Regions from separate parts of the Klebsiella scottii genome, predicted to be linked through region 3. Evidence: predicted binding sites of a transcription regulator. Region 3 holds the regulator's gene; each other region holds the start of a gene.
The links. Region 3 encodes PurR, which represses purine synthesis genes. Its sites were predicted from a motif close to CANGCAAACGTTTGCNTG; they were not measured.
Positions count from the first base shown of each region.

Region 1: the regulator PurR is predicted to act here: its motif matches at 4,593-4,610, upstream of gcvT (glycine cleavage system aminomethyltransferase GcvT).
Region 2: the regulator PurR is predicted to act here: its motif matches at 5,499-5,516, upstream of cvpA (colicin V production protein).
Region 4: the regulator PurR is predicted to act here: its motif matches at 6,326-6,343, upstream of purM (phosphoribosylformylglycinamidine cyclo-ligase).

Region 1 covers NZ_JARXNI010000019.1:359,887-368,005, forward strand. Annotated here, with positions in the region: gene QFI97_RS05505 (YecA/YgfB family protein) at 1-555, shown strand, start outside; gene pepP (Xaa-Pro aminopeptidase) at 579-1,895, shown strand; gene ubiH (2-octaprenyl-6-methoxyphenyl hydroxylase) at 1,892-3,064, shown strand; gene ubiI (FAD-dependent 2-octaprenylphenol hydroxylase) at 3,075-4,277, shown strand; gene gcvT (glycine cleavage system aminomethyltransferase GcvT) at 4,702-5,796, shown strand; gene gcvH (glycine cleavage system protein GcvH) at 5,820-6,209, shown strand; gene gcvP (aminomethyl-transferring glycine dehydrogenase) at 6,371-8,119, shown strand, end outside.
Region 2 covers NZ_JARXNI010000020.1:250,679-258,797, reverse strand. Annotated here, with positions in the region: gene QFI97_RS09045 (histidine ABC transporter permease HisQ) at 1-524, opposite strand, end outside; gene hisJ (histidine ABC transporter substrate-binding protein HisJ) at 591-1,373, opposite strand; gene argT (lysine/arginine/ornithine ABC transporter substrate-binding protein ArgT) at 1,619-2,401, opposite strand; gene QFI97_RS09030 (hypothetical protein) at 2,451-2,612, shown strand; gene QFI97_RS09025 (UbiX family flavin prenyltransferase) at 2,693-3,262, opposite strand; gene purF (amidophosphoribosyltransferase) at 3,404-4,921, opposite strand; gene cvpA (colicin V production protein) at 4,955-5,443, opposite strand; gene dedD (cell division protein DedD) at 5,743-6,450, opposite strand; gene folC (bifunctional tetrahydrofolate synthase/dihydrofolate synthase) at 6,440-7,708, opposite strand; gene accD (acetyl-CoA carboxylase, carboxyltransferase subunit beta) at 7,840-8,119, opposite strand, start outside.
Region 3 covers NZ_JARXNI010000020.1:1,298,273-1,306,391, forward strand. Annotated here, with positions in the region: gene QFI97_RS13785 (riboflavin synthase subunit alpha) at 25-660, shown strand; gene cfa (cyclopropane fatty acyl phospholipid synthase) at 832-1,980, opposite strand; gene punC (purine nucleoside transporter PunC) at 2,279-3,463, opposite strand; gene punR (DNA-binding transcriptional activator PunR) at 3,576-4,487, shown strand; gene purR (HTH-type transcriptional repressor PurR) at 4,505-5,530, opposite strand; gene cydH (cytochrome bd-I oxidase subunit CydH) at 5,825-5,914, shown strand; gene QFI97_RS13815 (MFS transporter) at 6,078-7,244, shown strand; gene sodB (superoxide dismutase [Fe]) at 7,284-7,865, opposite strand; gene QFI97_RS13825 (C40 family peptidase) at 7,986-8,119, opposite strand, start outside.
Region 4 covers NZ_JARXNI010000020.1:131,275-139,393, reverse strand. Annotated here, with positions in the region: gene bepA (beta-barrel assembly-enhancing protease) at 1-386, shown strand, start outside; gene arsC (arsenate reductase (glutaredoxin)) at 396-755, shown strand; gene QFI97_RS08425 (DnaA inactivator Hda) at 801-1,502, opposite strand; gene uraA (uracil permease) at 1,597-2,895, opposite strand; gene upp (uracil phosphoribosyltransferase) at 2,992-3,618, opposite strand; gene QFI97_RS08410 (6-phospho-beta-glucosidase) at 3,801-5,231, opposite strand; gene bglK (beta-glucoside kinase BglK) at 5,242-6,135, opposite strand; gene purM (phosphoribosylformylglycinamidine cyclo-ligase) at 6,400-7,437, shown strand; gene purN (phosphoribosylglycinamide formyltransferase) at 7,434-8,075, shown strand.

The sequences.
Region 1 (8,119 bases), on a different contig from region 3:
GGTTACAACGCCGTAGACCAGTTACTGAACCAACAGGGCGTGGGCTTAACCCCGGCCGAAATGCACGGTTTGATCAGCGGTATCCTGTGCGGCGGCAATAAAGACAGCAGCTGGCAGCCGCTGGTGCATGACCTGACTAACGAAGGTCTCGCGTTTGGCCACGAGCTGGCGCAGTCTCTGCGCAACATGCATTCCGCAACCAGCGACTCGCTGGAAGACGATGGCTTTCTGTTCCAGCTCTATCTGCCGGAAGGGGATAGCGTGACCGTATTTGAACGCGCCGATGCGCTGGCCGGTTGGGTTAACCACTTCCTGCTAGGCCTTGGGGTGACTCAGCCGAAGCTCGATAAAGTCAAAGATGAAACCGGCGAAGCTATCGACGATCTGCGCAACATTGCGCAGCTGGGCTACGACGAAGACGAAGACCAGGAAGAGCTGGAGATGTCGTTAGAAGAGATTATCGAGTACGTACGCGTTGCCGCGCTGCTGTGCCATGAAACCTTCTCGCGCCAGCAGCCAACCGCACCAGAAGTACGCAAGCCGACACTACACTAATTACAATTTGTTGAGGGGGCGTCATGACACAGCAGGAATTTCTTTCTCGTCGCCAGGCTCTGTTAGCGCAGATGCAGCCAGGCAGCGCGGCGCTCATTTTCGCCGCGCCGGAAGCGGTACGCAGCGCAGATTCAGAATATCCCTACCGGCAGAACAGCGATTTTTGGTACTTCACAGGCTTCAATGAGCCTGAAGCCTTGCTGGTGTTGATTAAAAGCGACGAGACCCATAACCACAGCGTGCTGTTTAACCGCGTCCGCGATCTGACGGCGGAAATCTGGTTCGGCCGTCGCCTTGGGCAGGACGCCGCGCCCTCGAAGCTCGGCGTCGATCGCGCCCTGGCGTTCAGCGAAATTAACCAGCAGCTGTTTCAGCTGCTGAACGGCCTTGACGCCATCTATTTTGCGCAGGGCGAATATGCCTACGCCGATAAAATCGTCTTCACGGCGCTGGAAAAGCTGCGTAAAGGCTCGCGCCAGAACCTGCTGGCGCCAAATTCCGTCATCGACTGGCGGCCGATAGTGCATGAGATGCGCCTGTTCAAATCGCCAGAAGAGCTTGAGGTGCTGCGCCGCGCCGGAGAAATTTCCGCGCTGGCCCACACCCGGGCGATGGAAAAATGTCAGCCGGGGATGTACGAATATCAGCTGGAAGGCGAAATCCTTCATGAATTCAACCGCCACGGCGCCCGCTTCCCTTCCTATAACACCATCGTTGGCGGCGGCGATAACGGCTGCATTCTGCATTACACCGAAAACGAGTGCGAGCTGCGCGATGGCGATCTGGTGCTGATCGATGCCGGCTGCGAATACCGCGGCTATGCGGGCGATATCACGCGCACCTTCCCGGTGAACGGCAAATTTAGTCCGGCCCAGCGCGAGATTTATGACATTGTCCTCGAATCGCTGGAAACCGCGCTGACGCTCTATCGCCCGGGAACCTCTATTCAGGAGGTAAATCAGAAAGTCGTGCGGATAATGGTCGTCGGCCTGGTACGCCTCGGCATCCTTAAAGGAGATGTTGAAGAGCTGCTGGCTAACAATGCGCACCGCCCGTTCTTTATGCACGGCCTGAGCCACTGGCTGGGGCTGGACGTGCATGATGTCGGAAACTACGATGTCGACCGCTCGCGGGTTCTCGAACCGGGCATGGTGCTGACCGTTGAGCCGGGGCTGTATATTGCGACGGACGCCGACGTGCCGCCGCAGTATCGCGGTATCGGTATCCGCATCGAAGACGATATTGTGATAACCGCTGACGGCAATGAAAATCTGACCGCCGGAGTGGTGAAAAGCGCGGACGACATTGAAGCGCTGATGGCCGCGGCACAGCGATCATGAGCGTGCTGATCGTTGGCGGCGGAATGACCGGCGCGACCCTGGCCCTGGCTATCTCCCGGTTGACCGACGGCGCGCTGCCGGTTCATCTGGTGGAAGCGGCGGCGCCGGACTCCTCGCAGCATCCTGGATTTGACGCCAGGGCGATTGCGCTGGCGGCAGGCACCTGCCAGCAGCTGGCGCGCGTCGGTATCTGGCAGGAGATCGCCGACTGCGCGACGCCGATTCAGCGCGTGCACGTCAGCGACCGCGGCCACGCGGGGTTCGTCACTCTGGACGCGCAGGACTATGGCCTGGCGGCGTTGGGCCAGGTCGTCGAGCTGCACGACATCGGCCAGCGCCTGTTTGCGCAACTGCGCGATGCGCCGGGTATTACTTTGCACTGTCCGGCAAAAGTAGAAAACGTCAGCCGATGGGAGGAGGGCGTCAGCATCACGCTGGACAGCGGCGAAACGATCGACGGCAGGCTGCTGGTGGCGGCGGACGGATCGCGCTCGACGATCGGCGCCCGCTGCGGTATCAGCTGGCAGCAGCAGCCCTATCAACAGCTGGCGATTATTGCCAACGTTAGCACCGCTTTGCCCCACGAGGGGCGCGCCTTTGAGCGGTTTACCGAGCACGGTCCCCTGGCGATGCTGCCGATGTCGCAGGGCCGCTGCTCGCTGGTGTGGTGCCATCCTCAGTCACGGTATGACGACGTCCTGAGCTGGTCTGATGAACGTTTTTGCCACGAGCTGCAGCAGGCGTTTGGCTGGCGGCTGGGGCGTATTACCCACGCCGGGGCGCGCAGCGTTTATCCGCTGGCGCTAACCACTGCCACCCGCGTGGTTTCCCATCGCCTGGCGCTGGTCGGCAACGCGGCGCAGACGCTGCATCCCATTGCCGGGCAGGGGTTTAACCTTGGCCTGCGGGATGTGATGAGCCTGGCTGAAACTGTGGCCCAGGCCAGCGGCCGCGATCCCGGCGATTATGCTTTGCTTGACCAGTATCAGGCGCGGCGAGCGGATGATAAGTCCGCCACTATCGGCGTGACCGATGGCCTGGTTCATCTGTTTGCCAACCGCTGGGCGCCGCTGGTAGCGGGGCGCAACGTCGGCCTGATGGCGATGGAATTATTTACTCCGGCGCGCGATGCGCTGGCGCAGCGTACCCTCGGTTGGGTCCCCCGTTAAGGAGTTGAACGTGCAAAGTGTTGATGTGGCCATTGTGGGCGGTGGCATGGTGGGGCTGGCGGTGGCCTGCGGATTGCAGGGCAGCGGGCTGCGCGTAGCCGTACTTGAGCAGGCTGAACCACAGCCGTTGAGCGCCGATGCGCGGCCAGCGCTGCGGGTCTCAGCGATTAACGCCGCCAGCGAGAAGCTCCTGAGCAAGCTTGACGTCTGGCCAACAATTATCGCCCGGCGCGCCAGCTGCTATCACGGTATGGAAGTGTGGGATAAAGACAGCTTTGGCCGCATCAGCTTTGATGACCAGAGCCTGGGCTTCAGCCATCTCGGGCACATTATTGAAAATGCGGTCGTTCACCACGCGCTGTGGCAAAAGGCGCAGCGCTGTTCTGACGTCACGCTGCTGGCCCCGGCGCAGCTGCAGCAGGTCGCATGGGGTGAGAACGAAGCGTTTCTCAGCCTGCAGGACGGCAGCATGCTGACCGCCCGGCTGGTGGTCGGCGCCGACGGCGCCAACTCCTGGTTGCGCAACAAAGCCGATATTCCGCTGACCTTCTGGGACTATCGCCATCACGCGCTGGTGGCCACTATCCGCACCGCAGATCCGCATCAGGCTATTGCGCGCCAGGCCTTCCACGGCGACGGTATCCTCGCCTTCCTGCCGCTCAGCGATCCGCACCTGTGCTCTATCGTCTGGTCGCTATCGCCGCAGGAAGCGGAGCAGATGCAGCAGGCGGATGAGGCGGCGTTTAATCAGGCGCTGAGTATTGCCTTCGATAACCGCCTTGGCCTGTGCCAGCTTGAGAGCGAGCGCGAAGTGTTCCCGCTCACCGGCCGCTATGCGCGCCAGTTTGCCGCCCATCGGCTGGCGCTGGTTGGCGATGCCGCTCACACCATCCACCCGCTGGCCGGGCAAGGGGTGAACCTGGGCTTTATGGATGCCGCAGAGCTTATCGATGAGATCCGGCGCCTGCATGCCCAGGGCAAGGATATTGGCCAGCATCTGTATCTACGTCGCTATGAGCGCAGCCGCAAGCACAGCGCCGCGCTGATGCTGGCGGGGATGCAGGGCTTTCGCGAAATGTTTGCCGGCAGCCATCCGGCGAAGAAGCTGCTGCGCGATATCGGTCTCAAGCTGGCCGATACGCTGCCGGGCGTGAAGCCGCAGCTGATCCGCCAGGCGATGGGGCTAAACGACCTTCCGGCCTGGTTACGTTAAGCGCGTCACACTTCTCTCTCCCGGCCCTCGCGCCGGGTTTCCCCCTCTCATTTGAAATAATCTAATCTCACCCGTTTTTTCGCATTAGTTTTATTAATGTCTCTCTTTTTTTGTGAAAGAAATCAGGCCCGTTTATTCGCATAAAATATCATCATCACCTGCTTAGTTCTTTTGTTATGTTAATTTTATGTGGCATAAATCGCTTTTTGCCAGTCAATAATTCTGTAGAGTTTTCGGCGAGATTTGGTCATAAGCTAATGTGATGTCCTGATTTACCTTATGGTTTAACGCCGGTTTCGGTGGTAAGTTCAGGCCAAAGGTAACGTTTGCGTCGGCGCCAGCGAAGGGCGTCGATGCCGGATTTCGCGGGGCGAAATCGCCGCCAAAAAAAGTAGCTGGTTCCGTTTTATTCGACGAGGAAAAGATGGCTCAACAGACTCCGTTGTATGAACAACACACGCTGTGCGGCGCTCGCATGGTGGACTTCCACGGCTGGATGATGCCGCTGCACTATGGTTCCCAGATTGATGAGCACCACGCGGTGCGCCGCGATGCCGGCATGTTCGACGTCTCGCACATGACCATCGTCGACTTCCACGGTAGCCGGGTTCGCGAGTTCCTGCGCTATCTGCTGGCTAACGATGTGGCGAAGCTCACCGTCCCGGGCAAAGCGCTATACAGCGGAATGCTGACCGCTTCGGCGGGCGTTATCGATGACCTGATTGTCTATTTCCTGACGGAAGACTATTTCCGCCTTGTGGTTAACTCCGCGACCCGCGAAAAAGACCTCGCCTGGATCGGCGAGCAGGCTGAACCTTATGGCCTGGAGATAACCGTGCGCGACGATCTGGCGCTGATCGCCGTTCAGGGGCCGCAGGCGAAAGAGAAAGCCGCCACCCTGTTTAACGAGCAGCAGCGCCAGGCCGTCGCAGGCATGAAGCCGTTCTTTGGCGTGCAGGCGGGGGAGTTATTTATCGCCACCACCGGCTATACCGGCGAGGCGGGCTATGAGATTGCGCTGCCGAAAGAGCAGGCCGCAGATTTCTGGCGCAGCCTGCTGGACGCGGGCGTGAAGCCTTGCGGCCTCGGCGCTCGCGATACGCTGCGTCTGGAAGCCGGGATGAATTTGTACGGCCAGGAGATGGACGAAGGCGTCTCCCCGCTGGCGGCAAATATGGGCTGGACCATTGCCTGGGAACCTGCCGATCGCAACTTTATTGGTCGTGAGGCGCTGGAGCTGCAGCGTGAAAAAGGCACCGAGCAGCTGGTTGGCCTGGTGATGACCGAGAAGGGCGTGCTGCGCGGCGGTCTGCCGGTGCGCTTTACCGACGCTGACGGTAATCAGCAAGAGGGTATTATCACCAGCGGGACGTTCTCCCCTACGCTGGGCTACAGTATTGCACTGGCACGCGTACCGGCAGGCATCGGTGAAACGGCCGTCGTACAGATCCGCAACCGCGAAATGCCGGTAAAAGTGACTAAACCCGTTTTTGTTCGTAACGGCAAAGCCGTTGCGTGATTCCCCCTTTTGGAGATGAATTGATGAGCAACGTACCAGCAGAACTGAAATACAGTAAAGAACACGAATGGCTGCGCAAAGAAGCCGACGGCACCTACACCGTTGGCATCACCGAGCACGCGCAGGAGCTGCTTGGCGATATGGTTTTCGTCGATCTGCCGGAAGTCGGGACGGCCGTTGACGCCGGCGATGACTGCGCCGTTGCGGAATCGGTAAAAGCGGCCTCGGATATTTATGCCCCGATTAGCGGCGAGATCCTTGCGGTGAACGAAGAGCTGAACGACTCCCCGGAGCTGATTAACAGCGAACCGTACGCCGCTGGCTGGATTTTCAAAATCAAAGCCAGCGATGAAGCTCAGGTCGCGGCGCTGCTGGACGCGACGGCCTACGCCGCGCTGTTAGAAGACGAGTAAGTACCTCCATCCTTCACGCCGCAGGCTTTTGTCAGCACCAGGGGTGTCGCTGCCCGCCGCGTGAATGATTTTGCGTATTAAAGCCCGGCGAGCATTAGTGCTCCACCGGGCAAACCAGTCAGACAATTACGATTCACTGCACGTTTCAGGAACCATCGCTCATGACTCAGACTTTAGGTCAGCTTGAAAACCGCGGCGCCTTTATTGAACGTCACATCGGTCCGGATGCTCAGCAACAGCAGGAGATGCTGAAAACCGTTGGCGCCGATTCGCTTAACGCCCTGATTGGCCAGATTGTGCCGCAGGATATTCAGCTGGCAACGCCGCCTCAGGTCGGCGATGCGACGACGGAATTCGCCGCTCTCGCGGAACTGAAGGCGATCGCCGGGCGTAACAAGCGCTTTAAGTCTTACATCGGCATGGGCTACACCGCCGTGCAGCTGCCGCCGGTTATTCAGCGCAATATGCTGGAAAACCCGGGTTGGTATACCGCGTATACCCCTTATCAGCCGGAAGTGTCGCAGGGCCGCCTGGAATCGCTGCTGAACTTCCAGCAGGTCACGCTCGATCTGACCGGGCTGGATATCGCCTCCGCCTCGCTGCTGGATGAAGCAACCGCCGGCGCAGAAGCGATGGCGATGGCGAAGCGCGTCAGCAAGCTGAAGAACGCGAACCGCTTCTTCGTGGCTGCCGACGTGCATCCGCAAACGCTGGACGTAGTGCGCACTCGCGCGGAAACCTTCGGCTTTGATGTTATCGTCGATGACGCGGAAAAAGCGCTCGATCATCAGGACGTTTTCGGCGTGCTGCTGCAGCAGGTCGGTACTACCGGCGAAGTGCACGATTACTCAGGCCTGATTGCCGAGCTTAAAGCGCGCAAGGTCGTGGTGAGCGTCGCCGCCGACTTTATGGCGCTGGTGCTGCTGACCGCGCCGGGCAAGCAGGGGGCCGATATCGTCTTCGGCTCCGCCCAGCGTTTCGGCGTGCCGATGGGCTACGGCGGCCCGCACGCGGCCTTCTTTGCAGCAAAAGATGAATTCAAACGCTCCATGCCTGGCCGTATTATCGGCGTATCGAAAGATGCCGCCGGCAACACCGCGCTGCGCATGGCGATGCAGACCCGCGAGCAGCATATCCGCCGCGAGAAAGCGAACTCCAATATTTGTACTTCCCAGGTGCTGCTGGCCAACATCGCCAGCCTGTATGCGGTCTTCCACGGACCCGCTGGCCTGAAGCGTATCGCCAGCCGCATCCATCGCCTGACGGATATTCTGGCCGATGGCCTGCAGAAGAAAGGGCTCAAGCTGCGCCACGCGCACTACTTTGACACCCTGTGCGTCGACGTTGCCGACAAAGCGGCGGTGCTGGCGCGCGCCGAGGCGCTGGAAATTAACCTGCGCAGCGACATTCACAACGCGGTCGGCATCACCCTTGATGAAGCGACCACCCGCCAGGATGTGCTGAACCTGTTCCGCGCGATCCTTGGCGACGCGCACGGGCTGGATATCGATGCGCTGGACAAAGACGTGGCGCTCGACAGCCGTTCGATCCCTGCCAGCATGCTGCGCGACGATGCGATCCTGACCCACCCGGTATTTAATCGCTACCACAGCGAAACCGAGATGATGCGCTACATGCACTCGCTGGAGCGTAAAGATCTGGCGCTGAATCAGGCGATGATCCCACTGGGATCCTGCACCATGAAGCTTAACGCCGCGGCGGAAATGATCCCGATCACCTGGCCTGAGTTTGCCGAGCTGCACCCGTTCTGCCCGGCGGAACAGGCGGAAGGCTACCATCAGATGATCGCCCAGCTCTCCGACTGGCTGGTGAAGCTGACCGGCTATGACGCCGTCTGCATGCAGCCGAACTCCGGCGCGCAGGGGGAATATGCGGGCCTGCTGGCGATT
Region 2 (8,119 bases), 1.0 Mb from region 3:
TCCTCCAGCCCCAGCAGCGAAACCAGCGCCGTGGCTTTCAGGATAACCTGCCAGTTGTTGCCGATCCCCGGCAGCGCATAGCGCATCATCGCCGGGAACAGAATACGCCGGAACGTCTGCCCGCCGCTAAAACCAAAGGCGGTCGCCGCTTCGATATGTCCTTTCGGTACCGCGAGGAAAGCGCCACGAAAGGTTTCCGTAAAGTACGCGCCGTAGATAAAGCCCAGAGTGATAATGCCCGCAATCATCGGGTCGATATCAAACTGCGACATACCTAGCGCATCGGTGAGAGCGTTCAGCGCGATCTGCAGCCCGTAGAAAATCAGCAGCATCAGCACCAGATCCGGCACGCCACGAATTAAGGTGGTGTAACCTTCAAATACCAGCGCCAGCGGTCGATTGCTCGATAGCTTCGCGCCAGCGCCAGCCAGACCAATCAGGACCGCCAGCACAACCGAACTAAGGGCCAGCTCCAGCGTGACAAGAGCGCCCTGCAATATTACCTGTGAAAACCCGTACAGCATGCTGTCTGCCCTGTCTATCATCGACCACCGCGCGCTAAAATACGCGCGGTGGCGTACGCGTGATGGTTAGTCGCCGTACACGTTAAAATCGAAATATTTTTTCGCCAGCTTGTCGTAGGTGCCATCTTTGCGCATTTCAGCGAAGGCTTTGTTCAGCGCTTCGCGCAGCTCGTTGTCCTCTTTACGCAGGCCCATGCCGGTGCCGACGCCAAACAGCTTTTCGTCCTTAATGGACGGGCCGCCGAACTGATAGTCTTTCCCTACCGGCTGCTTGAGGAAGCCTTCACTTGCGGCCACTTCATCCTGGAACGCAGCGTCAATGCGGCCGGCGGTCAGGTCGGAATAGATATTGTCCTGACCCTGATAGGAGACAATCTCAATCCCTTTTGGCGCCCAGTGTTCGTTGCCGTAAGTTTCCTGCGTTGTGCCCTGCAGCACGCCGATACGCTTGCCCTTCAGGAGGGTAAGATCCGGCGTAATATCGCTGCCCTTTTTCACCACCAGGCGGGAATCGGCGGCATAAAGTTTGTCGGTGAAGGCAATTTCCTGCTGGCGTTTTTCAGTAATAGAAAGCGAAGACATAATCGCATCGATTTTCTTCGCTTTTAAAGATGGGATCAGCGCATCCAGCGGGTTTTCAATGAAGGTACATTGCGTATTGATGCGCTTACACAGCTCTTTGGCCAGATCGATGTCAAAACCAATCAACTCACCCTGGGCATTTTTCGATTCAAACGGGGCATAAGTTGGATCTGTACCGATACGAACCTTTTGCGGAATGGCTGCGAATACCGTGGAAACGCTGGAAAGGGCCAGCGCTAAAGAAAGAGACAACGCCAGTTTTTTCATAACTATCCTCAACAAACTGTCATTCTAATGGGTTTATTAGAAGTACTTAAGCCAGTTATCGTGCCACTTTTCTCCCCGATAAGGCAAAACATTCTGCGCCGGGGAGCAAATTTTTTCGCATCAGAAACGCTTAACTATGCAATTTTTGCACCAAAATGAGACGACGAGACGACCAATGCACCAATAAGGGGCATAGATAGCTATCGCGAATCTAAAAGGCCCGGTATACCGGGCCAGCAGCACGCTTAGTCACCGTAAACGTTAAAGTCGAAGTACTTCTTCGCCATCTTGTCGTAGGTGCCGTCTTTACGCATTTCACCCAACGCTTTGTCGAAGGCGGCTTTCAGCTCGCCGTCCGTCTTGCGCAGGCCAATGCCGGTGCCATCACCGAAGAACTGTTTGTCTTTTACGGAAGGACCGGCAAACGCGAAATCTTTGCCGGCAGGCTGTTTGAGGAACCCTTCGCTGGCGGCCACTTCATCCTGCAGCGCGGCGTCGAGGCGACCGGCGGCGAGGTCAGAGTAAATCAGGTCCTGGTTCTGATAGGCCACCACATCAACGCCTTTGCTGCGCCAGCGTTCGTTGCCGTAAGACTCCTGAGTCGAGCCCTGCAGTACGCCAACGTGTTTGCCTTTCAGCGATTCCAGCGTCGGCTGGATGGTGGAGCCTTTCTGCGCAATCAGGCGGGAGTCTGCGGCATAAAGCTTGTCAGAGAAGGCAATCTCCTGCTGACGTTTTTCGGTAATCGATAATGAAGAGATGATGGCGTCAATTTTCTTCGCCTTCAGCGACGGGATCAGTGAATCAAAATCACTCCCTACCCAGGTACATTTTACCTTGATACGCGAACAGAGTTCATTGCCCAAATCGATGTCAAAGCCGACGAAATCACCTTTGGCATCCTTAGAGGAAAATGGCGCGTAGGTGGCATCGGTGCCGATGCGGATGCTTTGCGGCAGAGCTGCAAAGACGCTGGAAGCACTGCTAATTCCCATAATTAAAGAGAGGGCCAGGATCGTCTTCTTCATACAATACCCTTAAGTGTCGTGATGTTGTTATGCGGTGCGTTGTTTAGTTATGTGTAGTGCCGACGTATCCTGCAGTTTTTGTGCCATTTTCTCAGTGCGTGCTGGAAACAGCGTTAAATTTGTTAATATAAAGTTGCAGAATTGTCTTGAAAGGGAAGATAGCAGTATTAACGGAGAAACCGCAGCGTCGAAACGCAAAAAAACAAATTAAATGTTGAGGATTTGATCGGGGCGACAAAATTGCACCATCGGGGCGCAAAGAATCATAAAGCGCACTATTTTAGCGCGCGCCTATGCCCCTTGCCAGCGAGCGAACAGGTCCTGCGGCAGAGTGATATCGAACTGATCGATGACGCGATTGACCGTCTGGTTGATAACGTCGTCCAGGGTTTGCGGACGATGGTAGAAGGCCGGAACCGGCGGCATGATAACCGCGCCCATTTCCGCCGCCTGGACCAGAAGGCGCAGGTGTCCGAGGTGGAACGGCGTTTCGCGCACACAGAGCACCAGCGGGCGGCGCTCTTTCAGCACCACGTCCGCCGCCCGGGTCATCAGGCCATCGGTGTAGCTATGAACAATGCCTGAAAGCGTTTTCATCGAGCAGGGTAAAATCACCATCCCGGCCGTTTTAAACGAGCCGGAAGAGATGCTGGCGGCGATATCGCGGGCATCATGGACAACGTCAGCCAGCCCCTGAACTTCACGCAGCGAATAGTCGGTCTCAAGGGCCAGAGTCTGCCGCGCCGCCTGGCTCATGATCAGATGGGTTTCAACATCCGCGACATCGCGCAATACCTGGAGCAGCCGCACGCCGTAAACGGCACCGCTGGCGCCAGAAATTCCAATGATAAGTCGTTTCACGATGATTGCCCCTTCTGCTTAGTGTCGCAGACTTTGCCGGATTATAGCACCGGACGCAAGTTCGGTGGCCCGCTAACCGGGGCCCGAAAAACAAAAAGCCCGCAGTCTGACGACGGCGGGCTTTGACAACAAAGGCGTGGTTTAGCCTTCGTTATGCATCTCTAAGTTTTCCACTTCGTTCTGACGCTGCACCGCTTTAGCATCGTCGTTACGCAGGGAGTCGAGATAATCGAGGTACTGCTGATCGACGTCCTTAGTGACGTACACACCGTTAAATACCGAACATTCAAACTGCTGAATATCTGGATTCTCGGCCCGCACGGCGTCGATCAGATCGTTCAGATCCTGGAAGATTAGGCCGTCAGCGCCGATGATCTGCCGAATTTCGTCAACTTCACGACCGTGGGCAATCAGCTCGGTGGCCGTCGGCATATCGATGCCGTAGACGTTCGGGAAGCGAATCTCCGGCGCAGCGGAAGCCAGATAGACCTTCTTCGCGCCCGCTTCGCGCGCCATCTCGATAATCTGTTCCGAGGTCGTGCCGCGAACGATGGAGTCATCGACCAGCAGGACGTTTTTATCACGGAACTCGGCGCGGTTAGCGTTGAGCTTACGACGTACTGATTTACGACGCAGCTGCTGGCCCGGCATGATAAAAGTACGGCCGACATAGCGGTTTTTGACGAAGCCCTGACGATAAGGCTTGTCGAGAATACGGGCAATTTCCAGCGCGATATCGCAGGAGGTTTCCGGAATCGGGATGACCACGTCAATGTCCAGATCTTCCCATTCGCGGGCAATTTTCTCGCCCAGCTTAGTCCCCATATTCACGCGAGCGCTATAGACGGAGATCTTATCGATGAAGGAGTCCGGACGGGCAAAATAGACGTACTCAAACAGGCACGGGTTGCTGACCGGGTTCTCCGCACACTGGCGGGTAAACAGCTGGCCTTTTTCGGTGATGTACACCGCTTCTCCCGGCGCAACGTCGCGCAGGAACTCGAAGCCCAGAGTATCCAGCGCCACGCTTTCGGAGGCCACCATGTACTCGGTACGGCCGTCGCCAATATCACGCTTGCCCAGTACCAGCGGGCGAATACCGTTCGGATCGCGAAACGCAACCATACCGTGGCCGATAATCATCGCCACGCAGGCATAGGCGCCACGAATCTGCCGATTGGTCGCAGCAATTGCCGCAAAGATATTGTCGGCTTCCAGCGGATAATGGCGGAAGTTATCCAGCTCGCTGGCGAAAATATTGAGCAGAATTTCAGAATCGGAGGTGGTGTTGATGTGGCGGCGTTTTTCTTCAAACAGCTTTTTACGCAGCTCGTGAGCGTTGGTCAGGTTACCGTTATGCGCCAACGTAATGCCATACGGCGAGTTAACGTAGAAAGGCTGAGCCTCGGAGGCGCTGGAGCTGCCAGCCGTAGGGTAACGGACGTGGCCGATCCCCATGTTGCCCTGCATACGCTGCATGTGGCGAGCCTCAAAAATATCGCTCACCAGCCCGTTTGCCTTACGCAAGCGGAAGCAATTATTTGCATCAATGGTGATGATGCCTGCGGCATCCTGGCCACGATGCTGAAGCACCGTTAACGCGTCATAAATCGACTGGTTTACCGGCATAACACCGGCGATACCGACAATACCGCACATACGTCTTTTCCTCGTTCAGCTACATCCCAACGCTTATGCTTTGGGCAAGAAACTTGACGAGCTCTGCAGATAGTCAAAAAACCATCTGATAACGAAACTGAACTGCGGGATAAGCTCCGACTTTTGCCAGTCTTCGCTTTTCGCCATACCGGTAAAACTATCGAGAAAGAACAGGATCGCAGAGACAATCAGCACGCCACGAAGGGCGCCGAAGCAGATCCCTAACACCCTGTCGGTACCCGACAGGCCGGTTTTCTCTACCAGTGCGCTAATCACGTAGTTAACGATAGCGCCGACGATAAGCGTTGCGATAAACAGTATCGCGATAGCAATCCCATTGCGGACCATTTCGTCTTCAAAGCCCGTGAACCAGACAGCCAGGTAAGTGTAGTAATGACTGGCAACAAAGAAAGCACATCCCCAGGTTACCAGCGATAACGCTTCACGAACAAAGCCGCGGATCAGGCTTACCAGACAGGAAAAACCAATCACCGCAATAATGGCGTAATCAATCCAGACCATATACATCCTACGATTTTACGCCCTGTCGTCCGGTTCGGGGCGCATTCTAACAGAAAAAGAAAACGTTTGCGTAGGGATTTCCGTGCCCTACAGAAATAAAAATGGCGCTGAAAAAACATTCAACGCCATGCTACCTTTTGCCTCTGCAGGGCGCGTCAGGTAAGGGATTCAGCCCCCCGTTCACCGCCAGCGAGCCCGACGCCCGCTGACCTGTCCGACCTTAACTGCGCCAGGGCGATCGTCTCCCGACCCTGCATCAATATCGGCGTTCTCCAGCGCTATCAGGCTGAATAGCAAGGCTAGTTTGGACTGTATCCCATCACCACACCGCTCAGACCTGACAGCTGCTTCAGATCGCCAAGCTGGCCTTTCAGCTTATCTTTCGACGCATCAGGGCCAACCAAAATTCGGGTGATTTTCCCCTGCACCGGCGTCGAAGGCGACGTGTAAACCTTGAACCCGGAGGAGCGCAGCTTACCGACAATTTCATTTACCTTGTCCGCATTCTTCAACGCCCCCAGCTGCACCACGTAGGCTCTGCCGGTTGGCGCAGGAATTTCAGCAGGCTTCGGCGCCGGCGTCTGGGCGGCAGTCTGCTGCTGCTGCGGCGGCTGAGGCTTATCGACCGGCTTAGGCTGCGGCTGCGGTTGCGGCTTCGGCTGAACCTGAGGTTTTGGCTGCGGCTTGGGCGCGACAACCGGCTCCTGAACATCATCGAAGCTGTTACTGTTCACCGGGATGCGCGACGGATCCAGCGACGGCGCCGCCGCATTGCCGGCCCTCACCTCTTCTGCCGCCCCTTCCGGAGGCTGAGCAGGCAAGGCCTGAGTTGCCGCCGGTAGCATGTCAGGCTCATCGCGATCGCCCGGCTTCGGCACCAGCGGGATCGCCGCAAACTCATCCTGATAGTGTTTTTTCTGACCGTCAAGCAGCCCTGGAAGGATAATGACTCCCAGCGCCACCAGCACAATCGTCCCGACTAAACGGTTCTGAAACTTACTCGCCACCGATTCTCCCCGCGTCTATTTCTTCCATTACATGCGCCACCGTGTGGAATGAACCACACACCAGCACCGTATCTTCCGGTCCGGCATCGGCCATGGCCGCATGCCATGCCTGAGCGACGTCCGCGCAGGCTCGCCCTGTACGCAAATGCTCCAGCAGCTGTTCCGCCGTTGCCCCACGCGGCCCTTCCAGCGGCGCGCAGTACCAGCAATCGACTTCAGCCGTCAGGTTTGCCAGCGTACCGGCAATATCCTTATCATGCAGCATACCAATAACCGCCAGCACGCGCCCCGTTTTCGGCAGGCTTTTGAGACGTCCGGCCAGATAGGCCGCCGCATGTGGGTTATGGGCAACGTCGAGGATCACGCGCGGCGTTTCGCCAATTATCTGGAAACGCCCGGGTAGCATCGCCTGCTTAATGCCGTCGCGAATCGCCCGTTCGTTCACCGCCAGCCCGCTGGCGCGCAGCGCGGCCAGCGCCGTAGCCGCATTCGGCATTGGCACCTGAGGCAGCGGCAGCCCTGCCAGCGTCCCCTGCTCGTCGCTGAAATCCCACGCCTGCTCGCCGGTAACATAGCGCCAGTCAAGGTCACGACGGCGCAGCAGCGCGCCTTTTTCCGCCGCAACGTCGGCAATGGTATGAGGCATATCCGGCTCACCGACGATAGCCGGCTTGCCTGAGCGGAAAATACCGGCCTTTTCGCGGCCGATGCTTTCGCGATCCGGCCCCAGCCAGTCGGTATGATCGAGCGCAATGCTGGTCACCACCGCCACGTCGGCATCAACGATATTTGTCGCGTCAAGGCGACCGCCCAGCCCAACCTCAAGGATAACAACGTCCAGCTGCGCCTGCTTAAACAGCCACAGTGCGGAGAGCGTACCGAACTCAAAATAGCTCAGGGATATTTCGCCGCGCGCCGCTTCGATTTCAGCGAAAGAGGCGGTATGCGCCGATTCTGCCAGCTCCTCTCCCTGCACGCGTACGCGTTCGGTATAGCGCACCAGATGCGGTGAACTGTAGACGCCGACCCTATAGCCCGCCGCCATCAGCACCGACTCCAGCGTACGGCAGGTGGTCCCCTTACCGTTGGTGCCCGCCACCGTAAATACGAACGGCGCAGGTTTCACTACCGCCATCCGCCCGGCAACCTCGTTCACGCGCGTCAGCCCGAGATCGATAGTTTTGCTGTGCAGATGCTCCAGATAAGAAAGCCACGTAGCCAGGGGCGACGTGGCCTGAGGAATAGGTTCTTTTTCCATGATGTCCGCAAGAGTTAACGGTAAATACGCTCATCTGTCAGCACGCCGCGATGCGGCCAGGTCAGGATGATGTCGCGTAGTTATTTGAATATAAAAAAAGGGCAGCACCGTCAGGCCTGCCCTCTGCACTATCAGGCCTCTGGTTCCTGATCCGGTACCGGCGGCACCGCGTCGCCTTCATGAGAAACCTCCGGGCATGGCGCCGGGAGATTCATCAGCTTCGCCAGAATACTGGCCAGCTTCAGGCGCATTTCAGGGCGACGTACGATCATGTCGATCGCCCCTTTTTCAATCAGGAACTCGCTGCGCTGGAATCCTGGCGGCAGCTTTTCGCGTACGGTTTGCTCGATAACGCGAGGGCCGGCAAAGCCGATCAGCGCTTTCGGTTCCGCGATGTTCAGATCGCCGAGC
Region 3 (8,119 bases):
TGAGCATTTCTACAGGAGCAAAGCATGTTTACTGGCATTGTGCAGGGGACCGCTAGAGTGGTGTCCATCGATGAGAAGCCCAACTTTCGTACCCACGTGGTGGAACTGCCTGAGCACATGCTCGACGGACTTGAAACCGGCGCGTCGGTTGCGCACAACGGCTGCTGTCTGACGGTAACCGAGATTGACGGCGCGCGCATCAGTTTTGACCTGATGAAAGAAACCCTGCGTATCACTAACCTCGGCGCCGTGCGTCAAGGTGACGTGGTGAACGTCGAGCGCGCGGCGAAGTTCAGTGACGAAATCGGCGGCCATCTGATGTCCGGCCATATTATGACCACCGCGGAGGTGGTTAAGATCCTGACCTCGGAAAATAACCGCCAGATCTGGTTCAAGGTCCAGGATCCGACGCTGATGAAGTACATTCTGTATAAAGGCTTTATCGGCGTTGATGGCATCAGCCTGACGGTTGGCGAAGTCACGCCGACGCGCTTCTGCGTGCACCTGATCCCGGAAACGCTGCAGCGCACCACCCTGGGCGTGAAAAAGCTGGGTGACCGGGTGAATATCGAAATTGATCCGCAGACGCAGGCGGTGGTCGATACCGTTGAGCGCGTGCTGGCGGCGAAAGAGGCCGTGCAAAAGGCGACGGAAGAGTAATAGTCCCGGGTCGTCTGCTATGCGTTCTTTCTGCCGGATTCAGCGGGGTGCCAGGCCCCGCTGCGGGCGTTTTCCGCGCCTAACGTGCAGCATCGCGGAAATAAAGACAGGATGGGGCAAAAAAAAGCCTGCCGGTGCAGCCACCGGCAGGCGTGATAGGTGGATGCAGGCTTAGCGCGCAACGCGAAGGCCGTTCTCAACGCCGCGAGAAAACACCACCTGCCACAGCTGAATATCGCGCGCGCGGAAGGCGCCGGCGCAGGCGTTCAGATAATAGCTGAACATGCGCTTGAAACGCTCGGTATAGTTATCGGCAATATCCGGCCAGCTGGCGAGGAACCGCTCGTACCAGGCCATCAGCGTGGTATCGTAATCGGCGCCTATATTGTGCCAGTCTTCCATAACGAAATGCGTTTCGCTGGCTTGCGCAATATGGCGTACCGACGGCAGGCAGCCGTTAGGGAAGATATATTTATTGATCCACGGATCGACGCTCAGGTCCGTTTTGTTTGAACCGATGGTGTGCAGTAAAAAACGACCGTCCGCTTTCATATTTCGGTCGACTACATCGAAATAGGTTGCGTAGTTTTTCGGCCCCACGTGCTCAAACATACCGACGGAAACTATCCGGTCAAAACTATCATGTAAGTCGCGATAGTCCTGCAGCAGGATAGTGACGTCTAATCCTTCACACCGCTGCTGGGCCATTTTTTGCTGTTCGGCAGAAATGGTCACGCCAACCACGCTAACGTGATAATTTTTTGCCATGTAATAGGCCAGACCGCCCCAGCCGCAGCCAATATCCAGCACCCGCATCCCGGGCTCAAGCTGCAGCTTACGGCAAATAAGATCTAATTTAGCCTGCTGGGCCTCTTCCAGAGATTGCGCCTCTTTCCAGTAAGCACAGGAATATTGCATATAGGGATCGAGCATCCGACTAAAAAGATCGTTGCCAAGATCGTAGTGCTCTTTGCCGACTATCCAGGAACGTTTTTTACTTTGCAGATTGAACAGGCGAGCGGCAGCAATACGCAGCGTGTCTTTGATATGGCGGGGAAGCTGGTTTTCCAGCCCGGCGCGCAGCACCTTGTGGAAGAAAATATCCAGACGCTCGCAGTCCCACCAGCCGTCCATATAGCTTTCACCTAACCCCAGAGACCCTTCCTGTAGTACGCGCTTAAAAAAGAGGGGGTTTTTTATCCGTAGATCGGCGGGAGCGGGGCCATTAATTTCAATACCCGCACGACCGAGTAACTCAGCTGTAATTCGGTACCAGTCATCATTTGGTACACTTACTTCTTCTATACACGATGAACTCATAGCTTCTCCATCACGCCCAAGTGATCAGAACCTTAAAACAGCGTAGACGCTTTTTTTGGCATTGTGAGAAATCTCACGGAAAAATCCGTGAAGCTGCTATCCGACGTAGAACAGAGGAAGGGAGATAACCCTTGCCGAAAGGCCTTCCATGGTTAAACGGGAGGCATCCTGCCCCCGTTAATATCGATAAACTTTCTATTTATGTGATACGGGATCCAGTATAGGCCCCTATTTTAAGGCTTTCAATAAAAAGATATTAGCAGGCTAATTACTGGACCGTAACATCACTGAAACCCTTTTATGCGTGTGACGACTCGGTGCTCAGACGGGTTGTATGCAGCTGCATGACATACCCCAGCCCGGCCAGCGCGATGGAGGCCAGCATCACGCTGGTTGTGGTGAGCAGCGGGGTGGCAATCAGCGTCGACACCAGCAGGCTGGTCAGGAAGCACAGTCCGAGCTGCAGGGTATTCTGCAGCGCGGCGGCGCGACCCGTGGCCTGAGGGAATGGCCGCAGGGCCTGAGCGACGACAATCGGGTAAATCCCGCCGTTAACGATAGCCATCACGCAGAACGGTGCCATCAGCGCCACGATGGAGACATCCTGCTGCAGTCCCACCAGCCAGGTGGCGGCAACGCTGATAGCAAAAATGACCAGCAGCCACGGCAGCAGCTGCTGCCCCTGCCATTTCTGCAGCGCCGCCCGGCAGCCGTATCCGCCGATTAAAAAGGCGATAGTCTGCGGCACGTAGCTCAGGCCGATTGCGGTTGGCCCGTAGCCCATGTCATGCAGAATAAACGGCGAGCCGGTCAGCCAGGCGAAAAAGCTGGCGGAGCAGGCGGCGTAAATCAGCACGTTGCCGCTATATTCGCGTGAGCGCAGCAGCGCCAGGAAGGTCAGTTTTTTCTGCGTACCGCTCTCGGGCTTGCTCACCGGCTTGAGGCGTAACGCGGGCAGCATCAGCAGCAGGGCGATGACCAACAGGGTCGCGAAGATAGCCTGCCAGTCGAAATGGGCGAGCAGCCAGCTGCCGAGCAGCGGTGCCAGGGCCGGCGATAGACCTACCAGCGGCATAATGGTGGCGAAGATGCGGTTAGTACGTTGGGCTGGATAATAGTCGGTGACCATCGCCTGCCAGGTTACCGCCGCCGCGCAGACGCCGATGGCCTGCACAAATCGCAGCGCCAGCATCAGGGTCGCGTTCTGCACCCACAGCATGCCAAGGCAGCCGACGGCGAAGATCGCCAGGCCGCTGAGCAGCACCGGCTTGCGCCCGTAGCGATCGGAGACCGGGCCCCAGAACAGCTGACCAATGGCGAAACCGGCGAGAAACACGCTGAGGCTGGCGCTGACAGAAGCCGCCGAAGTGTTGAGATCCTGTTGGATCGCCGAAAACGCCGGCAGATACATATCGGTTGCCAGGAAGCCGAGCACGCTGAGGCCCGCCAGCCAAACCAAAAATCCTTTCCCAGGTTGTTGCATAAAGTTCTCTTTCTTCTGATGCAGGTAAGATGCCGCTGAGTGTAGGGAGTGCATTCTGGCTTGTGAAACGCTAATATTTGTTACATGCGTTCAAAAAATTTGCAGGCAGAATATGTGGTCCGAATACTCTCTTGAAGTGGTTGATGCGGTTGCGCGCAACGGCAGCTTCAGCGCGGCGGCTCAGGAGCTGCATCGTGTACCCTCGGCGGTCAGCTACACCGTGCGTCAGCTCGAAGAATGGCTGGCCGTTCCGCTCTTTGAGCGACGCCACCGGGACGTTGAGCTCACGCCGGCCGGCGTGTGGTTTTTACAGGAAGGGCGTTCTGTTATCAAAAAAATGCAGATCACCCGCCGTCAGTGCCAGCAGATCGCCAACGGCTGGCGCGGGCAGCTCTCGATCGCGGTTGACGATATCGTTAAGCCGGCGCGGATGCGGCAGATGATTGTCGATTTTTATCGTCACTTTCCGGACGTCGAGCTGATTGTCTTTCAGGAGGTGTTTAACGGCGTCTGGGATGCGCTGGCCGACGGCCGCGTGGAGCTGGCCATCGGCGCGACCCGCTCGATTCCGGTCGGCGGACGCTACGCCTTTCGTGATATGGGCATGCTGAGCTGGCACTGCGTGGTGGCCAGCCACCATCCGCTGGCGAAAATGAGCGGCCCGCTGAGCGATGACACGTTGCGCAACTGGCCGTCGCTGGTCAGGGAGGATACGTCGCGTTCGTTGCCCAAGCGCACGACGTGGCTGCTGGATAACCAGAAGAGAGTGGTGGTGCCGGACTGGGACGCCTCGGCCACCTGCCTGTCGGCCGGACTCTGCATCGGCATGGTGCCGTCGCACTTTGCCCGCCCGCGGATCGATAGCGGCGAGTGGACGGCGCTGGAGCTGGAAAATCCGTTCCCGGACGCCGCGTGCTGCCTGACCTGGCAGCAGAGCGATATCTCACCGGCTCTCTCCTGGCTGCTGGACTATCTTGGCGACAGCGAAACGTTAAATCGGGAGTGGCTGCGGGCGCCGGAATAGCCGGCGCCACGGCAGGATTAGCGGCGGTAGTCGACGAACGGGCCGTCGATCACCGAGCGACGCTCGACCAGTCGCGGGTGAACTTCGATAGACTGCGACTCTTCGCGCTTATTGACGATACGGTCCATCAGCATATTGAATGCGGCTTCGCCGAGTGAATCCTTCGGCTGATGGATGGTGGTCAGCGCCGGGCTGAAGTAGCGGGCGTTGCGCACGTTGTCATAGCCAATGAGCGAAATATCCTGCGGGACGCGCAGGCCCATTTCGTCGGCGGCGCAGATGGCTCCCATTGCCATGATATCGCCGCCGCAGAATATGGCGGTCGGGCGATGCGGCTGGCTGAGGATCTGCTGCATGGCGCGGTAGCCGGATTCCGGCTCGAAGTCGCCCTGAACAACCCAGCTTTCCGGGACGCTAATCTGCGCTTCTTCCATCGCTTTCATAAAACCGGCCAGGCGTCCGGCGCCGGTATTGCGCTCCAGCGGGCCCGGGATCACGCCGATTTCACGGTGGCCGCGCTCAACGAGGTAGCGACCGGCCATATAGCCGCCTTCAAAGGCGTTATCGATCACCGAATCGGTAAAATCAGCCTTGGACTCACCCCAGTCCATGACGACCATCGGGATGTTGCGGTACTCTTCCAGCATGGACAGCACCGACTGCGGATATTCGGAACACATCACCAGCAGGCCGTCGACGCGCTTTTGCGCCATCATCGACAGGTAGGCCTGCTGCTTTTCCGGATCGTTCCAGGCGTTGCCCAGAATCAAGGTGTAGCCCTTCTGGAAGCAGCTCTTCTCAACGGACTCGATAATCTCGGCGAAATAGGCCGCTTCGCTGCTGGTAGCCAGCAGACCGATCGATTTAGTGTGATTAACCTTCAGGCTGCGCGCCACCGCACTCGGAGAGTAGTGCAGCTCTTTGATGGCAGCCCATACCGCGTTGCGGGTCTCTTCAGCCACAAAACGGGTTTTGTTAATTACATGTGAAACTGTTGTAGTGGAAACGTTTGCGCGCTTCGCTACATCTTTAATTGTTGCCATTACTTCTCTCTCCAGACCTTGACCTGATCGTCTGATTATCGATACGGAAACGTTTGCCTATACACACCCTGAGCACAATGTTCAACATTGCATCACGTCGGGAAACGACACAGAACGACAGGAAGGGGTCAATGGCCGATACGCTTTCAAATTAGCGTGGGATTTTGTCCGATCTTGCGGCAAAGGGGAAGAGTAAAAATGTGCATCACCCTAAATCTCAGAAGATTTTTGTGCAATATTGTGCAAAAATGAGCAGGCTCACTTTTCTTGTGGGGATAATCAGGGGGAAAATTGATGGATACAGATTTAAAGTTTTCGCTGACCACGACGATTATTGTACTGGGTCTGATCGTGGCCGCAGGGCTGACCGCCGTACTGCACTAATTTTTTCGGGGGAGAGGCTCCTTTCCCCCCGTTCCCGCGCATTATTATCAAATTCGCAAAAATCTTTTGCCATTTCGTTTACTTTTGTTTTTCTGTGATTGATGTCATGCTTTTGACTTCTGATGAGATACCGTCGCTGAGGACGGTTTGCTGGAGTCATTGAATGAAAATCAACTTTCCCCTGTTAGCGCTGGCCGTTGGGGCGTTTGGTATCGGTACGACCGAATTTTCCCCGATGGGATTACTGCCGGTTATCGCTAAAGGCGTGGATGTGTCTATTCCCGCCGCGGGGATGCTGATCAGCGCCTATGCTATCGGCGTGATGGTCGGAGCACCGCTGATGACGCTGCTGCTGTCGCATCGCGCGCGCCGCAGTGCGCTGATTTTCCTGATGGCTATTTTCACCCTTGGCAACGTCCTCTCGTCAATGGCGCCGGATTACACCACGCTGCTGCTTTCGCGCATTATCACCAGCCTGAACCACGGCGCCTTCTTCGGCCTCGGCTCGGTGGTGGCCGCGAGCGTGGTCCCTAAACACAAGCAGGCCAGCGCGGTGGCAACTATGTTTATGGGGCTGACCATCGCCAACATTGGCGGCGTCCCGGCGGCGACCTGGCTGGGTGAAACCATCGGCTGGCGCATGTCCTTTCTTGCCACGGCGGGTCTTGGCCTGGTGGCGATGATCGGCCTGTGGTTCTCGTTGCCAAAAGGCAGCGCAGGGCAGCGGCCGAACGTGAAGGAGGAGCTGTCGGTTTTGATGCGGCCGCAGGTGCTCTCCGCGCTGCTGACCACCGTGCTCGGAGCCGGGGCGATGTTCACCCTCTATACCTATATTTCGCCGGTGCTGCATACCATTACCCACGCCTCGCCGCTGTTCGTCACCGCGATGCTGGTACTGATTGGCGTCGGCTTCTCTCTGGGCAATTATCTTGGCGGAAAATTTGCCGACCGCTCGGTTTCCGGCACGCTGAAGGGCTTTTTACTGCTGCTGATGGTTATCATGCTGGCGATCCCGCTGCTGGCGCAGTCGCAGATTGGCGCGGCCATCAGCATGGTGGTGTGGGGCGCGGCGACGTTTGCCGTGGTGCCGCCGCTGCAAATGCGCGTGATGCGCGTGGCTCACGAAGCGCCGGGGCTCTCTTCTTCGGTGAATATCGGAGCGTTTAACCTTGGGAATGCGCTCGGCGCGGCGGCCGGCGGGGCGGTGATTTCTTCTGGCCTGGGCTACGCATTTGTTCCGGTGATGGGCGCTATCATTGCCGGGGTGGCGCTGATGCTGGTGTTGTTCAGCGGTCGCTCGCGGCCGGAAGAGGCCTTAGCCAGCCGCTAATAATTACCGCAGAAGGGGAAACCCTTCTGCGGTAGAGTTTTATGCCGCCAGATTAGCCGCGACAAACTTCCAGTTTACCAGCGCCCAGAAGTGCTCCAGATAGTTTGGACGGGCGTTACGGTAGTCAATGTAATAAGCATGTTCCCAGACATCCACGGTCAGCAGCGGTGCGGCATTGCCGGTGAGCGGCGTACCGGCGTTGCTGGTGGAGACAATCGCCAGGCTGCCGTCGGCATTTTTGACCAGCCACGTCCAGCCAGCGCCGAAGTTTTTCACCGCAGCATCGGTGAATTGCGCTTTAAAATCAGCAAAGCTGCCGAAGGATTTGGCGATTGCTGCCGCCAGTTCGCCTTCCGGCTCACCGCCGGCATTCGGCGCGAGACAGTTCCAGTAGAAGGTGTGGTTCCAGACCTGGGCCGCGTTGTTAAAGACGCCGCCTTCGGAAGAACGAACGATCTCTTCTAAAGAGTGGCCTTCAAAAGCGGTGCCCTTGATCAGGTTGTTGAGGTTAGTGACGTAGGCCTGGTGATGCTTACCGTAATGGTATTCCAGGGTTTCAGCGGAAATGTGCGGCGCCAGGGCGTCTTTCGCATATGGTAATGCAGGTAATTCGAACGACATTGCTACTCTCCTTATTATATTAATGCGTGCAATAACCATGTAATGCACAGGGAGATAGTAGCAAATTAAAAGATGTGGCAAAAGAGAGAGTTAACCTGCCGCAGGCGCGGCAGGTGGTCGTCAGCGGATGGTTTTAGGCGTCATCACGCGGCGGGCGCCAACGTAGTGGCGAACCCAGTAATCTTCGCTTAACGAGGTAATCTGAATATCGCGTCCGGTACGCGGCGACTGAATAAATTTACCGTTACCGACGT
Region 4 (8,119 bases), 1.2 Mb from region 3:
CCGATGCGATTAACCGACTGAAAAACGCCCGCGAGATCCGCACCAACCCGGTACTGCAGCTGAACCTCGCTAACGCCTACCTGCAGGGCGGACAGCCGGCCGACGCGGCGAATATCCTTAACCGTTACACCTTTAATAATAAAGACGATGGCAACGGCTGGGACCTGCTGGCGCAGGCGGAAGCGGCCCTCGGCAATCGCGATCAGGAGCTGGCGGCCCGTGCGGAAGGAGTGGCGCTGGTCGGCCAGCTTACGCAGGCTATTTCGCTGCTCAGCAGCGCCAGTTCACAGGTGAAGTTGGGCAGCCTGCAGCAGGCTCGCTACGATGCGCGCATCGATCAGCTGCGCCAGCTGCAGGAACGATTCCGCCCATATCAAAAAATGTAAGGAGACCTCATGTCTGACGCGGTAAAAATTTACCATAACCCACGCTGCTCCAAGAGCCGCGACACCCTGAGCCTGCTGAAGGCTAACGGTATCGACCCTGAAGTGGTGCTCTATCTGGAGACGCCGCCGGATGCGGCGACGCTGCGCCAGCTGCTGAAAATGCTGGGTATGGTGAGCGCCCGTGAGCTGATGCGCCAGAAGGAAGATCTGTATAAGTCATTAGAACTTGCCGACCCTCAGCTCAGCGAGGATGCGCTTATTCAGGCGATGGTCGACAATCCGAAGCTGATTGAACGCCCTATCGTCGTCAGCCACGGCGAGGCGCGGATCGGCCGACCGCCGGAGCAGGTGCTGGATATCGTGAATTAAGCAAGATGCGCCATCGTCATGATGGCGCGGAACCCGCGCGGCTCGCTAGAGCTTGAGGATCTCTTTAACGAAGGGAATGGTCAGCTTGCGTTGGGCGGTAATAGAAGCGCGATCGAGCTGATCGAGCGTCATAAACAGCGAGCGCATTTCGCGATCCAGGCGCTTGAGCAGGAACCGGCAGACGTCTTCCGGCATTTCAAAACCGCGCAGCCGCGCGCGCAGCTGCAGCGCCTGCAGCTTGTCTTCATCGGATAACGGCTGCAGCTTATAGATTTGTCCCCAGTCGAGGCGCGATGCCAAATCCGCCAGGCCAAGATTGAGCTGACGCGGAGGGCTATCGCCGGTGATCAGCAGGCGGGTTTTGCCCGATTCCAGGATCCGGTTGTAAAGATTGAAGATTGCCATCTCCCACGGCTCATCGCCGGCCGCGCATTCGATATTATCGATACAAACCAGCGAAAGCTGCTCCATCCCCTCCAGCACTTCCGGAACAAACCACGTACGCTTATCCAGCGGAACGTAGCCCACCGCATCGCCGCGCTGGGAAAGCTCCGCACAGGCGGCATGTAGCAGGTGACTGCGCCCCGCGCCTTCACGCGACCAGATGTAGATGTACCCGCTATGCTCCTGCCGCAGAACGTTCTGTAAGGCAGCAAGAAGAGAAGGATTACCACCCGGCCAAAAACTCGCAAAAGTTTCATCGTCAGGAAGGTACAGTGGCAAGGAGAGCTGTGCCGGTGCGTTCAGATGGACCTCATCATAGACTGACAGAAAAACGCGGAGAGTTTATCACGAAGTCTGCCGTGAGAGAACCGGGCGGGATCGCCGCCCGGTTGGAGGATCAGCGTTTTGCCTCGGCTTCATCAACCGCATCAGCCGCGTCCAGAACCACCTCTTCCGGACGCAGGACGCTAATTAATTTGAAGATCAGGCTCAGGGCAACGCCAACGATAGTCGCCAGCGCCATGCCTTTCAGCTCCGCCGCGCCGATGTGCACCTTCGCGCCGCTGACGCCAATGATCAAAATCACCGAGGTCAGAATCAAATTCTGCGCCTTGTTGTAATCGACCTTGGATTCGATCAGCACGCGGATACCCGAGGCGCCGATCACCCCGTACAGCAGCAGCGATACGCCGCCCATTACCGGCAGCGGGATGATCTGAATGGCTGCCGCCAGCTTGCCGACGCAGGAGAGCAGAATGGCGATAATCGCCGCCCCGCCGATAACCCAGGTACTGTAGACGCGGGTAATCGCCATCACGCCAATGTTTTCACCGTAGGTCGTGTTGGGCGTCGAGCCGAAGAAGCCGGAGATCATCGTCGACAGGCCGTTGGCAAACATCGAGCGGTGCAGGCCGGGATCGCGGATCAGATCCTTTTTAACAATATTCGCCGTCACCACCAGATGCCCCACGTGCTCGGCAATCACCACCAGCGCGGCGGGCAGGATGGTGAAAATCGCAAACCACTCAAAGCGCGGCGTGTAGAAGGTCGGCAGCGCAAACCAGTGCGCCTCGGCGATGGGAGTGGTGTCGACAACGCCCATCACGAAGGAGAGCGCGTAGCCCACCAGCACGCCGATAAGAATCGGGATGATGGCCATGAAACCGCGGAACAGCACCGAGCCAAACACCGTCACCCCCAGCGTCACCATTGAGATGATAATGGTTTTGCTATCAGGAGACTGTCCCTCTACCGGCAGCAGGCCGGCCATATTCGCCGCGACGCCGGCCAGCTCCAGGCCGATAACCGCGACAATGGCCCCCATGGCCGCCGGCGGGAACATCACGTCCAGCCAGCCGGTGCCGGCCCTTTTAACAATAAAGGAGACGATGCAGAACAGCACGCCGCACATAATAAAGCCGCCCAGCGCAACCTCGTAACCCAGCGGGAGCAGCAGCAGAACCGGGGAGATAAACGCAAAGCTCGATCCCAGATAGGCCGGAATTTTGCCCTTACAGATAAACAGGTACAGCAGCGTGCCGATACCGTTAAACAGCAGAACGGTAGCCGGGTTGATGTGAAACAGGACTGGCACCAACACCGTAGCGCCAAACATGGCGAACAGATGTTGCAAACTTAGCGGGATTGTCTGTAAAAGCGGCGGTCTTTCACTCACCCCGATTGCGCGGCGCGTCATAGTGTTTTCCTCTGAGTGTCGTTTATTAGTTGTTGTTGGCGTGTTTGATTCAAAAAAAAGCCGACTCTTAAAGTCGGCTTCTTATTAATGCTTCAATTACTTGGTACCAAAAATCTTATCGCCGGCATCGCCGAGGCCGGGAATAATATATCCGTGCTCGTTGAGGCCCTGGTCAATGGACGCGGTGTACATCTCGACGTCCGGGTGCGCTTTCTCCAGCGCGGCAATCCCTTCCGGAGCGGCAACCAGAACCAGCACCTTGATGCTGGAGCAGCCCGCTTTTTTCAGCAGGTCGATAGTGGCGATCATCGAACCGCCGGTTGCCAGCATCGGGTCAACCACCAGCGCCATACGTTCGTCGATATTGGATACCAGCTTCTGGAAGTAAGGCACCGGCTCAAGGGTTTCTTCATTACGGTAGATCCCAACGACGCTGATGCGCGCGCTCGGAACGTGTTCCAGAACGCCTTCCATCATGCCGAGGCCGGCGCGCAGAATAGGTACGACGGTGATTTTCTTACCTTTGATCTGCTCAACTTCGACCGGGCCATTCCAGCCTTCGATGGTGACCCTTTCGGTCTCCAGGTCGGCGGTGGCTTCATAAGTTAGTAAGCTACCAACCTCTGAGGCGAGTTCACGGAAGCGTTTGGTGCTGATGTCGTGCTCACGCATCAGGCCCAGCTTGTGTTTGACGAGTGGGTGTTTCACTTCCACAATCTTCATTCTCTTTCTCCTCTGAGGGGCAGCCACAAAAAAAATCGCGGGATTATACCGCTTTTTCCCATTTGCGCCATAGCCGATATGTTTGACCGGGATCAACCAAAATGCTTTGCGCTGCCTGAGCCAGTATAAATCAAAATAAAAAAACCCCGCGCAGGCGGGGTTTCACGGGGCTTCAGGCCGGTTTAAAGCGTTTCGCCGTTGCTGCCGATAACCTGCTGATACCAGGCAAAAGATTTCTTGCGGCTGCGGGCCAGGGTCCCGTTGCCTTCGTTATCTTTATCGACGTAGATAAAACCGTAACGCTTTTTCATCTCGCCGGTTCCGGCGGAGACCAGATCGATACAGCCCCACGGGGTGTAGCCCATCAGGTCAACGCCGTCCTCAACGACCGCTTTTTTCATTTCCGCGATATGGGCGGAGAGATAGTCGATGCGGTACTGGTCGTCTACCGTACCGTCAGCTTCGCGCACGTCGATGGCGCCAAAGCCGTTTTCGACAATAAACAGCGGCAGCTGATAGTGATCCCAGAACCAGTTCAGCGAGTAGCGCAGCCCAACCGGGTCAATCTGCCAGCCCCAGTCCGATTTTTGCACGTATGGGTTGGAGACCAGGCTCTTCGTCTCATCATAATCCAGCAGCGGATTATCCTCGGTGGCCTTGGTGGCGAACGACATATAGTAGCTGAAGCCAATATAGTCGACGCAGCCTTCGCTCAACGCCACGCGATCTTCGTCGGTGATATCCAGCGCAAAACCGCGGCGCGCAAAGTAGTTAAGCAGATGCTGAGGGTACTTACCGCGCACGTGAACATCGGTGAACCAGTAGCGGCGGTGCATGGCGTTCATCGCCATCATCATGTCATCAGGCACGCAGGAGAGCGGATAAATCGGGCACATCGCAATCATGCAGCCGACCTGCAGCGCCGGGTTAATCTCCCGCGCGACTTTCACCGCCAGCGCGCTGGCGACCAGCTCATAGTGCGCAGCCTGATACATCACCGGCTCGCGATCCTCACCCGGCAGGAACTTCAGCCCCGAGTTGGTGAACGGCGCAAAGTCTTCGTGGAAGTTTGCCTGGTTATTGATCTCATTAAAGGTCATCCAGTACTTCACTTTATGCTGATAGCGATTAAATACCACCTGCGCAAAGCGTACGAAGAAATCAATCAGCTTACGGTTGCGCCAGCCGCCGTATTCGCTAACGAGGTGGTAAGGCATCTCAAAGTGGGAGAGCGTAATAACCGGCTCAATTCCGTGCTTCAGGCACTCATCGAACAGATCGTCATAGAACTGCAGCCCGGCTTCGTTCGGCTCCAGCTCGTCGCCCAGCGGGAAAATACGCGTCCAGGCAATAGAGGTACGAAAGCATTTGAAGCCCATTTCCGCAAACAGCTGAATGTCATCTTTATAGCGATGATAAAAATCAATCGCCTCATGGTTCGGGTAATTTTTACCCGCCAGCACGCCGTCGGTAATTTCACGCGCCACGCCGTGGGCGCCAGCGGTCATCACGTCGGCAACGCTCGCGCCTTTGCCGCCCTCCTGCCAGCCCCCTTCCAGCTGATGCGCCGCGACCGCGCCGCCCCACAGAAAACCTTCTTTAAATCCAGACATGTTCTCTTCCTTATGAGCGATCGCCAGTCGGCGACCGGAATTGCTGATTGAAATGGTAAACGGCGCCAATCAGCCCGGCGTCGTTGCCGTGGCTGACGGTGTCGATATAGTCTGCAATGCCGAACCAGGCCAGATGTTCACGCAGCAGCGGCAAAAAGCCCGGGCGTTCCACGATGCCGCCGCCGATGAGGATAGTCTGCGGATCGAACACGTTGACGAGGTTATAAAGGCCGGTGCCAAGGCCGTTAAAGAATTCGGCCACCAGCCGATGACAGGTCGCATCGCCCCTGTCGTAACGATCGAATATCTCTTCCCCGGTCACCTCTTCCAGCGTTTTGCCGAAATGCGCGGCGTAGCGCTGGCGCAAGACGCGCAGGGTACAGTTCTCATTCATTGAGTAGCGACGAACGTCACGGGTGCCCGGGCGCTGGGTCTGCATATAGCCAAATTCTCCGGCGCGAAAGCTCGCGCCGTGCACCAGCCGGTCATTACAGAAGATAGCCCCGCCGATGCCGGTGCCAATCGTCAGAACCAGAAAATCACTTATATTGGCGGCTTTGCCCTGCCAGCGCTCGGCCAGCAGCACGCAGTTAGCGTCGTTTTCAATGGCGACGGGAAGTCGGGTACGTTGTTCAAGCCAGGTTTTGATAGCAAAATTATCGAATCTGCGGATAGCGCCGCCCATTTCGATATAGCCGGTGTGCGGATTAACGTAGCCGGGCGCGCTGATCGCCACCCCTTCACACTCCGGGTGAGCGGCAATCCACGCCAGCATGGCCTGCAAAATTTGCTCGCCGTCGCTGTCGCGAATCGGCTGCTTGCCCTTCTCCAGCAGCTCGCCGGTGCTGGCTATAATGCCCATTTTTAGCGCCGTGCCACCAATATCAAATGCGGCAATTACCATCCTTACCCCCCTCCTGAATCCCCTCAGTACCGTCGTTCGGCTCGCTTAAACAAAAAGAGAAACCGGTTTCAGTGGCATGATGGTCATTCTGGCGCACAGAGGCAAGCACAAGAATGTACCCGGTTTCATTTTCGTGAACAGTATCAAATTTGTCCATCTCGCCGCCGATTAACGCCGACTGCAAAGCAGGCTCGCAAACGTTTGCTATCCCTGTTAGAATTGCGCCGATTTTTCTTGCTACCGCAAATGTGTGGAGACTTCGCAGTGACCGATAAAACCTCTCTCAGCTATAAAGATGCCGGCGTAGATATTGATGCAGGCAACGCTCTCGTCGACCGTATTAAGGGTGTGGTGAAGAAAACCCGCCGCCCGGAAGTGATGGGTGGACTGGGCGGATTCGGCGCACTGTGCGCATTGCCGCAGAAATACCGCGAGCCGGTACTGGTCTCCGGCACTGACGGCGTCGGCACCAAGCTGCGTCTGGCAATGGACCTCAAGCGTCACGACACTATCGGTATCGACCTGGTTGCCATGTGCGTAAACGACCTGGTGGTTCAGGGCGCCGAGCCGCTCTTCTTCCTCGACTACTATGCCACCGGCAAACTGGACGTCGACACGGCAGCCAGCGTCATCAGCGGGATCGCCGAAGGCTGTCTGCAGTCAGGCTGCGCGCTGGTTGGCGGCGAAACGGCAGAAATGCCCGGCATGTACCACGGCGATGATTATGACGTCGCGGGCTTTTGCGTCGGGGTTGTAGAAAAATCAGAAATTATCGACGGCAGCAAAGTTGCCGACGGCGACGTGCTGGTCGCTCTGGCCTCCAGCGGCCCGCACTCCAACGGCTACTCGCTGGTGCGTAAAATTATTGAAGTCAGCGGCGTCGACCCGCAAACCACCGACCTGAACGGTGCGTCATTGGCCGACCATCTGCTGGCGCCGACCCGCATCTACGTCAAATCGGTGCTGGATCTGATCGCTAACGTCGAAGTTCACGCCATTGCGCACCTGACCGGCGGCGGCTTCTGGGAAAATATCCCGCGCGTTCTGCCAGATAACACCCAGGCGGTGATCGACGAGTCCTCCTGGCAGTGGCCGGAAGTCTTCAAATGGCTGCAAACTGCCGGCAACGTCAGCAGCCACGAAATGTATCGGACCTTCAACTGCGGCGTCGGGATGGTTATCGCGCTGCCGCCAGAAGCCGCCGATAACGCCATCGCTCTGCTGAACGAAAAAGGTGAAAACGCGTGGAAAATAGGCTATATCAAAGCCTCTGATTCCGAACAGCGTGTGGTCATTGAATGAAAAATATCGTGGTGCTGATTTCCGGTAGCGGCAGTAATCTGCAGGCAATTATTGACGCCTGCGCGCGGAAACAGATCGGCGGCACCCTGCGAGCGGTATTCAGCAACAAGGCCGATGCCTTCGGCCTTGAACGCGCGCGTGAGGCCGGTATCCCGACCCACGCGCTCACCGCCAGCCAGTTCGCCAACCGCGAAGCGTTCGATCGCGAGCTGATGCACGAGATCGACGCCTACGCGCCGGATCTGGTGGTACTGGCGGGCTACATGCGGATTCTGAGCCCGGCGTTTGTCGCCCACTATCAGGGGCGTCTGCTGAATATCCACCCCTCCCTGCTGCCTAAATATCCCGGGCTGTATACCCATCGCCAGGTGCTGGAAAACGGCGATGAGGAGCACGGAACCTCGGTGCATTTCGTCACCGATGAGCTGGACGGCGGGCCGGTCATTCTGCAGGCCAAAGTTCCGGTTTTCGCCGGCGATAGCGAAGATGACGTTACCGCCCGCGTGCAGGCTCAGGAACACGCCATTTACCCGCTCGTCGTCAGCTGGTTTGTCGACGGTCGTCTGCGCATGGAGAGGGGTCAGGCCTGGCTTGACGATGCGCCTCTGCCGCCGCAAGGATACGCGGCAGAAGAGTAATCGATAACGCCTCTCGCATCCGTCAGAGGCGTTTTTTTTGTCCC